3 regions of the Vibrio sp. 1580 genome follow, and region 2 is predicted to be linked to each of the others. Evidence: predicted binding sites of a transcription regulator. Region 2 holds the regulator's gene; each other region holds the start of a gene.
The links. The regulator PurR, encoded in region 2, represses purine synthesis genes. The targets are predictions, from matches to a motif close to TNANGNAAACGTTTNCNTNA.

Region 1 (3,286 bases), on a different contig from region 2:
GCGCTCACCCATCGACATTGCTTCGCCATGGTAAGTGTCGTAGCTTGCCGCTGTTACTGCGCAGTTTGCTACTGGTACCTGCCAAGGACCAACCATTTGATCACGAGCAACCAGACCCGTTACTGTTCGGTCACCGATAGTAATTAGGAATGTTTTTTCTGCAACAGCAGGAAGACGAAGTACGCGATCCACTGCTTCATTAAGCTCAATACCATCACGAACAATGGCAGGGCTTTCCACTTTTAGTGTGGTTGCGTCACGGTGCATCTTCGGTGGCTTACCAAGCAGGATATCCATTGGCATATCGATTGGCGTATTGTCGAAGTGAGAATCTTCTAGCGTTAGATGACGCTCTTCTGTCGCCACACCCACCACTGCATACGGTGCGCGTTCACGCTTACAGATGGCGTCGAATGCTTCCATGTTTTCTGGCGCCACCGCTAGAACGTAACGTTCCTGTGATTCGTTACACCAGATTTCCAGTGGGCTCATGCCCGGCTCATCGTTTGGTACATCGCGTAATTGGAACTTACCGCCACGCTCACCGTCGTCGACAAGTTCAGGCAATGCGTTAGAGATACCGCCTGCACCCACATCGTGGATAAATGCGATTGGGTTATCGTCGCCTAACTGCCAACAACGGTCGATCACTTCCTGACAGCGACGTTCCATCTCTGGGTTTTCACGCTGTACCGAAGCGAAGTCCAGATCTTCTGCTGACTGACCAGATGCCATGGAAGATGCCGCACCACCACCAAGACCGATGTTCATTGCCGGACCACCAAGTACGATTAGGCTCGCACCTACAGGGATCTCTTTCTTCTGTACGTGTTCATCGCGGATGTTACCCATACCACCAGCAATCATGATTGGTTTGTGGTAACCACGAATTTCTTCACCCGCATGAGAAGTGACTTTTTCTTCGTAAGTACGGAAGTAACCCAATAGATTTGGACGACCAAATTCGTTGTTGAATGCCGCGCCGCCAAGAGGGCCTTCAAGCATGATGTCTAACGCATTCACAATACGACCCGGCTTGCCGAAGTCGGTTTCCCATGGCTGTTCAAAACCAGGAATACGTAAGTTAGAGGTTGTAAAACCAACCAGACCCGCTTTTGGCTTACCGCCGATACCCGTCGCGCCTTCGTCACGGATTTCACCGCCTGAGCCAGTCGATGCGCCCGGCCATGGAGAGATTGCCGTTGGGTGGTTGTGCGTTTCTACCTTCATCAAGATGTGCGTATCTTCATGGTGGTACGTGTATTGACGAGATTTAGGGTCAGGGAAGAAACGCCCCGCTTTAGAACCTGTCATAACGGCTGCGTTGTCTTTGTATGCAGACAGCACATAGTCAGGTGTCGTTTCAAAAGTGTTTTTGATCATTTTGAACAAAGACTTAGGTTGATCTACCCCGTCGATAGTCCAATCTGCGTTAAAAATTTTGTGGCGACAATGCTCTGAGTTCGCCTGAGCAAACATCATCAATTCAATGTCGTTTGGGTTACGCCCAAGCTTAGTAAAGTTCTCTACCAAGTAATCAATTTCATCTTCTGCGAGTGCCAAGCCAAGGGAAACGTTTGCCTCTTCAAGCGCAAGACGACCGCCAGCTAAGATATCAACATGTGCGACAGGCTTAGGCTCTGCAACAGTAAATAATGCTGATGCGGCTTCAAATTCTGTGAATACTGTTTCCATCATGCGGTCGTGAATTAACGCTTTAACAGCGTCAGCTTGAGCTTCTGAGAGAACAACTGAAGATTCGACATAATAAGCCGTACCACGCTCTAGACGTTTCACTTTCTCCAGACCACAGTTAACAGCGATATCGGTAGATTTAGAAGACCAAGGCGAGATAGTGCCAGGACGAGGCGTGACAAGAAGTAGAAGACCTTCAGGCTCATGCTCTTCGATGGTTGGGCCGTAAGTTAGTAACTTTTCAAGTTTTTCTAACTCTTGGTCATCAAGGTCTGACTTTAGATCGGCAAAGTGCATAAACTCGGCATAAATGCCAGTTACAGGCAGATCTTGTTCACGACAAAGTTCCAGTAGTTTATTAACACGAAACTCAGAAAGAGCTGGGGAGCCACGCAAAATTCTCATGTGCTTAGGTCTCTTATGCAATTGATTAAGGTGATATTGGAATAAATTCAGACACTTAAAATAAGCCCTGTCGAACCTATGCCGATTCCACCTCGTCATTGCGAGCGCATTATATAGTAATTGTTTTTGTGATGTAACACCAAAAGCAACCGTTTGCGTCATTTTTTTTGTCAAATTTGAATTACAACTAAAATGTCGATAAAACACACAATGTCACGTTATAAGTGTGTGATTCACTTTGCCCCATGAGCTCGCTTTGATATAAAGGCAAATAGAAATTTTCCAAGATGTACCTATCAATGCAAATAAGTCACTTCAACCGGCTCAAGCGCAGTGCTCTAATTTTAGTTTCTGTTCTTTTACTCTCTGCTTGCCAGATTGAGTCGGAGCCCAAAAGTGAATTTGAAAAAATTCAAGAACGTGGTGTGCTTCGTGTTGGCACGCTAAACAATCAGCTTTCCTACTACATAGGTCCCGATGGTCCCGCAGGGTTGGATTACGAATTGGCGCGTCAGTTTGCGGAGCAGCTCGGCGTCAAACTCGAGATTAAACCAGCCTTTCGCCAAGCTGAGCTTTTTCCTGCTCTTAAGAAAGGAGATATCGATATCATCGCTACGGGTTTAAATCAAACGTCACAAGCAGTCAAACGATTTAGACCAGGCCCTGCCTATTATTATGTAAGCCAACAAGTGGTATATAAAAAAGGGCAACTTCGACCACGTGATATCGAACAACTCATTGAATACCAAGCCTCGAAAGACGACGAGTCCGACGAAGATACAAATGCAGGCGCTCAAACATTAAAGATCGTTGAACAATCGCAATATGTTCCGACCCTAACAGCGTTAAAGAAGCAGTATCCAGAACTTCAGTTTGAAATTGTTGGTGATGCTGACACGAGAGACTTACTCAAATACGTATCGAAGGGTGAGTTACGTTTTACTGTGACTGATTCGGTGGAACTTTCCCTAGCTCAACGCCTTTACCCCGATCTTGCGCTCGCGTTCGAACTTACAGAAGATCAACCTGTGTCTTGGTTTACTCGACGTTCTGAAGACGAAAGCTTGTATGCAATGCTGATAGAGTTTTTCGGTAACATCAAACAATCAGGAGAACTGTCCACCCTCGAAGAAAAGTACATTGGTCATATTGAAGCATTTGACTACGTTGATACTCGCGCATTCAT
Region 2 (3,286 bases):
TCACGCAATAAGTATCGGCTGCTCAAGAAGGCCAGTGTTGCCCCCATAGTGCTAGCGAAAGAAACCAGTAGCAAGCTTGTCCAAAAACCAAATAAGGCTGCACCAAGTAAGGTGACTACTGCCGCTCCTGGGATAGAAAAAGCGGTAATTGCAATGTAGGTAAAAAAGTAAATCGCAGCCGAGAATACAAAATTCTGATCGATGTATGTAGTTAGTGCTTCTTGTTGGGCTTTTGCATTCTCTAAGGTTAAATACTGGCCAAAGTTAATACCTAAAAAGACGATAGCCGCTAGTAGGATGAGACCTAAAATCAGTTTCTTATTCATAATTTTGATTCCAATTTGGGATATATGTAATAAGACAGTAGGAAAACCGAAAAAATTTCACAAAAAAACCGCAGATTAGACTGCGGTTTTACAAGATAGTTTTTAGGCCGACTTTTATTGGAGGCCGTTCATCAACTCATCTCGGCGAGCTTGAGGTACCACACTCCAATGAGTGCCGTTGATAGCACCTTCTAGTGCCCATAGCAACTCAATGTTGACGGTTGCAGAGTGCGTATCTCTTATCGCTTTATAGGCGTTAAGCGCACCTTCCTCTTCAAGCTTCTCTACGGATTCGATGCCGGCTTTTTTTAGCATGCGCTCGGTAGCCAGTCGTAAGTTAGGCAAATCTTTCAAACGGTTAGGCTTTGTACTTGCTTGCTGTTCTTTCTCAAGCTTTGCCTTTTTCAATGATTGATTCGCTACTTCGATTAAGCGTTCGCTTGATTCCCATAAATCGCTGGAAATAGCGTAGTACTTTGTAACGACTGGAAAGCCACGTTTTTTATAAACGTAAGGCTTTAGCCCTTGTTTCTCGAAGTCAGATGAAGTTTTTTGGTCTGCTCTGATATGAAGCTGATTGTTTACCACTAGTGCAAACATTGTTTCATCAGCGAATAGTCCGAAGCCACCAAACATTGAGCGCGACTTGATATTACCAAGTGCCTCAAACAGCTTCATAGAGTCTTTGAGTATCGGTTTATCCATGTTTTGTTATCTCGGTGTAATTAATATTACGCCACCAAAAGTCAGGTCCGAGAGAGTAGCAAACATGCGTAAAAACAATGTCATTACAGAGTAAAGTCATTGCTTACACACTTGCCATCGGTAACCCCGCTACCTTCCATATCGTAATATGGTTCAGGCCGGAGGCTTTGCGTCCCACTCTTTCGAATGGTTTGCCCTGTGCGTGACACAATGAGCATACTTCTTATATTGAATTAACATCACGGTTTAGCGTTAAAAGTGTGATTTCGGTTCAATAAAAATGATAGATTGAATGCTCTATTTTGCATATGGAAAGGTGCAAATTGGCCTTTGAAAAGGAGTTCTTAATATATATTACATTTATATAAAACAGGGAGTTAACGTTAGTCAATTGTTATTAGAGTGGTGTGAAGTATTAGAGAATGCTTAATTTTTCCAAAAAAATAAGCGCCCCTGTAGAGCGCTTATTTAACACGGTTAAATACAGTGAAATTTAGTTCATTTTTTTCACAGTATTTCGAATAACAAGCTCAGGTTGCATTTCGAAAATTCGTTTTTCGTGTTCTTTATCTTTGATACGCTCAAGTAGAATTTCGAATGCATTTTTACCAACACGACGTTTAGGTTGGTGGATAGTCGTTAGCGGTGGAGAGAAGTATTCCGCAAGCTCGATGTTGTCGTAGCCGATCACTGAAATATCTTCAGGAATTTTGATCCCGTTTTGTTGCAAGCGGCTCATTAGGCCTAGAGCCATTGTGTCGTTAAAACAGAATACCGCCGTCGGGCGCTTGTCCATTGCGGTAATTTTATCTGCAACTAATACGGCCGTATCACATTCAAAGTTACCTTCAAGGATCCAGTCTTCATTTACAGCTAGGTTTGCTTCGCTCATTGCGCGACGGAAACCTGCAATGCGCTCTTGGCAAGCAAGCTTTTCAAAATGACCGCTTAGACAAGCGATATCCGTATGACCATTGTCAATCAGATGTTTGGTTGCAATGTAGCCACCTTCTTCTGAGTTATCCATGATCTTGTCTGCTTGTGAGCTCTCTGGGCCCCAATCCATGACCACTTTAGGAATGTCCGCATGACGGTCAAGCATCTCTTTTAGTTCTTCGGTTAAGTCAGAACACATCACTAGGATGCCATCAACGCGCTTTTCAGCCAGCATACGAATGTAATCGCGTTGTTTTTCGTAAATCCCGCCTGTGTTACATAAAATCAGAGTATAGCCTTGGCGGTAACAGTAGCTCTCAACGCCATCAATCACTTCTGAGAAAAATAGGTTAGTTGATTGAGTTACTAACATGCCAATCGTACGAGTTGAGTTGCATTTTAGGCTGCGTGCAACGGCACTTGGCGCGTAATTTAGCTCGTCAACGGCTTTCATTACTTTTTCTTGCGTTGCTTCTGCAACGAAACGCGTTTTATTGATAACGTGCGAAACTGTCGTAGTGGAAACGCCGGCTAAGCGAGCAACGTCTTTTATCGTGGCCATAAATGGTGTCCTGTATCGAGCTACTGAAATATGTCGTATTGGATGTACCTGATGCTCTAATGGTTTCACACCTAGCAATATAAAATTGGCGCTAAGTGTCTCGGCAGCGGTTGATCCAAGTGCGACAAAAGGGTACGTAGCAGCATCGGTCGATGAATTTTATCTTTTTTCTATCTGATGAGAAATTGCCATCAACCTGTTAAGAAAACACAAAAACCGCTATATTTCAGCGGTTTACATATAAATCATATTTAATCGTTTGCGCTCACATTTTAGCCCTATGTGGACTGACTAGCAATGTTTTCAGCAAGAGATTTGTGTATTTGAAGTCACATTTTGACTGCTAAATAACCAAGCGTCTTTGCGCTAAGTTAAGGCAAACGAATATTATACCCAAGTTACTTACAATTGGTCACTTTCAGGCATACAGGAAGCCCGATAGGCAGGCTCCCTAAAAATAGGCGGCAATTATTCACCAAGAAGGTAGGCGCTGTCTAGTTTACAAAATGCAACTAATAGTTTCGCGACACTCGAGTAAAATCCAAATTCGTCGAATTTTTTACATTTGTCTGAAAACTGAGGTAACCAAGACATCAATTGTTGCTGGATAAAGTCGTTTTGTTTAACGAAGGCTTCTTCCATGTGTTTTTCTTGTTCAAGCTCGTTTGAGCGGATAATCATGTTCCCGAGAAAGTCGAGCTCAACGGCTAAGTGATCCGCAGGTTCCTTTAGGTTTTCGTCTACTTGAACGCCAAAT
Region 3 (3,286 bases), on a different contig from region 2:
TTGGTTGGGCGTAAAACCCGATTTGGCAAAACATTCTACGCGTGTGATAACTACCCTAAATGCAAATTTGCTGTGAACCTTGCTCCGGTCAAGGGGCGATGCGAAGAATGTGGTTTTACTTTGTTGGTGGAGAAGAAACTCGCCAGTGGTGTGAAATTGCAATGTGCCAACCGTAAGTGCCAGCACACCCAACAAGGGTAAATACATCAAAGGAATTAAAAAGGGTCGCATCGTGCGACCTTTTTTTATTTTTTTGCTGCCAAACGTTAGTGTTGAGGCTGTTTAGCGAACGCTTGCACGGCTGGGAAAGCTATTGGGTCTAAGATGTCTGCCAGAGCGCACAACCTACGGTGCAATTCTCCTGGGTAGTCGCCACACACGTTGATGTGTCCCATCTTGCGACCTGCACGTTTCTCCTTGCCATACCAATGAATGTGGCAACCATCCATTGATAACAATGCTTCTGGTAGTGTGTCTTCACCAAGAATATTGATCATTGAGGTTTCACGAACCAATTTCGTACTGCCTAATGGTAAGCCGCACACTGCGCGCAGATGGTTTTCAAACTGACACGTTTCTGCACCTTGCTGTGTCCAGTGACCAGAGTTGTGCACGCGTGGAGCAATCTCATTCACTAAAAGTGCCCCATCGACATCAAAGAACTCAAGCGCCAATACGCCAACGTAATCTAGGCTATCTGCGACTGCCGTGAACATTTGCTTTGCTTGTTCCTGTAACCCTGGCGCATCAATCGCAGTAGAAAGACTCAATACACCGTTGGTGTGAACATTCTCTGCCAGAGGGTACACTTCCACACTGCCATCTTTGCTTCGAGCACCAACCAGTGATACTTCGCGGTTAAAAGGAACAAACTCTTCAGCAACAATCGCTTGAGTTGGTGTTGCCGCGATGCACTCTGCCATCTCAGTCCAAATGTCGTCGACTTGAGAAGCTTCTTTTAAGCGCCATTGGCCTTTACCATCGTAACCACCTAATGCACTTTTCAGAACCATTGGCATACCAACGTGTTCAATTGCGCGCTCAAAGTCTTCACGAGTTTCAATGACGTAGTATTTCGCGTTGCGCACGCCAGCATCATCAAGCAGTGCCTTTTCAATACGGCGATCACCACCTGCTTTGATGGCTTGCGTACTTGGTAGGAACTTGCCGCTCGCTTCGCAAACCTTGAGCACGTCATGTGGAATATGCTCGAACTCGGCAGTAATCACATCAACTTGCGTAATCGCATTTTCCAAACCATGGCCAAGTACCTGTTGAGTTAAAGGGTGAACGACATCACCGCTGCTGACATCGTAAGCTGAAATTTGAATATTCAGTGGCGCACCAGCCAGAGACATCATACGAGCCAACTGACCCGCACCAAGAACCAGTACATGCATCTGATTAATCCTCTGCAGGGTTTGGATTTGCGAGAACTGTTTCCGTTTGCTCATTACGGAATGCTTCTACCTTCGCCATGATGTTTTCATCATGAGTGCCTAGGATTTGCGCTGCTAGGATACCGGCGTTTGCTGCGCCCGCTTCGCCAATCGCCAATGTACCAACCGCAATTCCCTTTGGCATCTGTACAATAGAAAGCAGTGAATCCATACCTTTCAGTGCACGAGACTGAACGGGAACCCCAAGCACTGGCAAACTAGTAAACGCCGCCGCCATACCTGGTAGGTGGGCTGCACCACCTGCGCCTGCGATGATAACTTTGATGCCGCGTTCTTTTGCGCCACTGGCGTAGTCAGCCAGTAATTGAGGAGTTCGGTGTGCTGACACGACTTTTGTTTCGTAAGGCACGCCAAATTGGTCTAGCATGTCCGCTGCTAGTTTCATGGTTGGCCAATCGGATTTAGAACCCATGATGATACCGACTTTCATCTCAAACTCCTTTAAGCTGCAAAAATTAGGTGAGCTATAAATTTGTGCGCATTATACGGGGATTTTTATCTCAAGCAAACGTTTGCGTCTTGTTGTTGGCGCTATTGATACATTTTATAAAAAAATTGCTTTAGTGTCTGAGAATGAATATTTGTACACTTAGTGAAAACAACACAGTCAAACAAATAGGAAGTAATCGGTGGATAACTTTGAACAAGTGCTCAACGCACTCAAGCAAGGCGAAGTGATTGCCTATCCAACAGAAGGGGTTTTTGGTGTCGGATGTGATCCAGATAACCCAGAAGCAATTCAAAAGCTATTAGAGCTCAAGCAGCGTCCGGTAGAAAAAGGGCTGATTCTCATCGCGGCAAGTTATGATCAGCTCTTGCCTTATATTGATGAATCTCAGTTGACTGAAGAACAATTACAGACTGTTCATGCCACTTGGCCAGGCCCATACACTTGGATCATGCCAGCGAGCGATAAAGTATCCAACTGGGTTTCAGGGCAGTTTGATTCAATTGCGGTTCGTGTGACTGATCATCCTTTGGTGCAAAAAATGTGTAATGCATTCGGAAAGCCGTTAACCTCTACCAGCGCGAATCTTTCCGGCTTACCACCGTGTATGACCACGGAAGAAGTCGAAGAGCAGTTGGGTGATAAGCTGGTCGCCATTCTTCGTGGCGAGACCAGCGGTCGTGATAAACCCAGCGAGATTCGTGACGCCAAAACTTCACAAATATTAAGACAGGGTTAACCCTGCTAGCCAGCCATCATTAGGTTTCACGTAATAGGTAATAACGTATGTCAGCGATCGATAAGCACGCCGTAAAGCAGTTCTTGATGTCACTTCAGGATTCCATTTGTCAGCAGTTAGAACAAGAAGATGGAAAGGCCGTCTTTGTCGAAGATGCATGGCAACGTGAAAAAGGAGAGCGTCTGGGTGGCGGTGGTCGCTCACGTGTTTTGCGTGATGGCCTTGTTTTCGAGCAGGGAGGCGTGAATTTCTCGCATGTGGAAGGGAAAGAAATGCCAGCATCTGCGACAGCGCATCGCCCAGAGCTAGCGGGTCGTCGTTTTGAAGCGATGGGTGTTTCTTTGGTTATTCACCCTAAAAACCCTTACGTACCGACTTCACACGCCAATGTCCGCTTCTTTATTGCAGAAAAAGATGGCGAAGACCCAATTTGGTGGTTTGGTGGTGGTTTTGACCTAACGCCGTTCTACCCATTTGAAGAAGATTGCCAATCATGGCACGACACTGCAAAACAGCTTTGTGCACCATTTGGTGACGATGTTTACCAAGAGCATAAGGCATGGTGTGACAAATATTTCTTCCTACCACATCGTAATGAAACTCGCGGTGTTGGCGGTTTGTTCTTTGATGATCTAAACC

Region 1: the regulator PurR is predicted to act here: its motif matches at 2,242-2,261, upstream of purL (phosphoribosylformylglycinamidine synthase).
Region 3: the regulator PurR is predicted to act here: its motif matches at 1,961-1,980, upstream of purE (5-(carboxyamino)imidazole ribonucleotide mutase).

Annotation. Positions count from the first base shown of each region.
Region 1 is NZ_JAWOVT010000009.1:126,760-130,045, forward strand. Features, by position in the region: gene purL (phosphoribosylformylglycinamidine synthase) at 1-2,100, opposite strand, end outside; gene mltF (membrane-bound lytic murein transglycosylase MltF) at 2,400-3,286, shown strand, end outside.
Region 2 is NZ_JAWOVT010000007.1:232,376-235,661, reverse strand. Features, by position in the region: gene R7093_RS13640 (TVP38/TMEM64 family protein) at 1-326, opposite strand, end outside; gene R7093_RS13635 (TfoX/Sxy family DNA transformation protein) at 441-1,031, opposite strand; cyclic di-GMP riboswitch class I at 1,148-1,237, opposite strand; gene purR (HTH-type transcriptional repressor PurR) at 1,525-2,529, opposite strand; gene torD (molecular chaperone TorD) at 2,998-3,286, opposite strand, start outside.
Region 3 is NZ_JAWOVT010000016.1:2,179-5,464, reverse strand. Features, by position in the region: gene R7093_RS20500 (type I DNA topoisomerase) at 1-201, shown strand, start outside; gene R7093_RS20495 (5-(carboxyamino)imidazole ribonucleotide synthase) at 267-1,400, opposite strand; gene purE (5-(carboxyamino)imidazole ribonucleotide mutase) at 1,405-1,890, opposite strand; gene R7093_RS20485 (L-threonylcarbamoyladenylate synthase) at 2,090-2,647, shown strand; gene hemF (oxygen-dependent coproporphyrinogen oxidase) at 2,695-3,286, shown strand, end outside.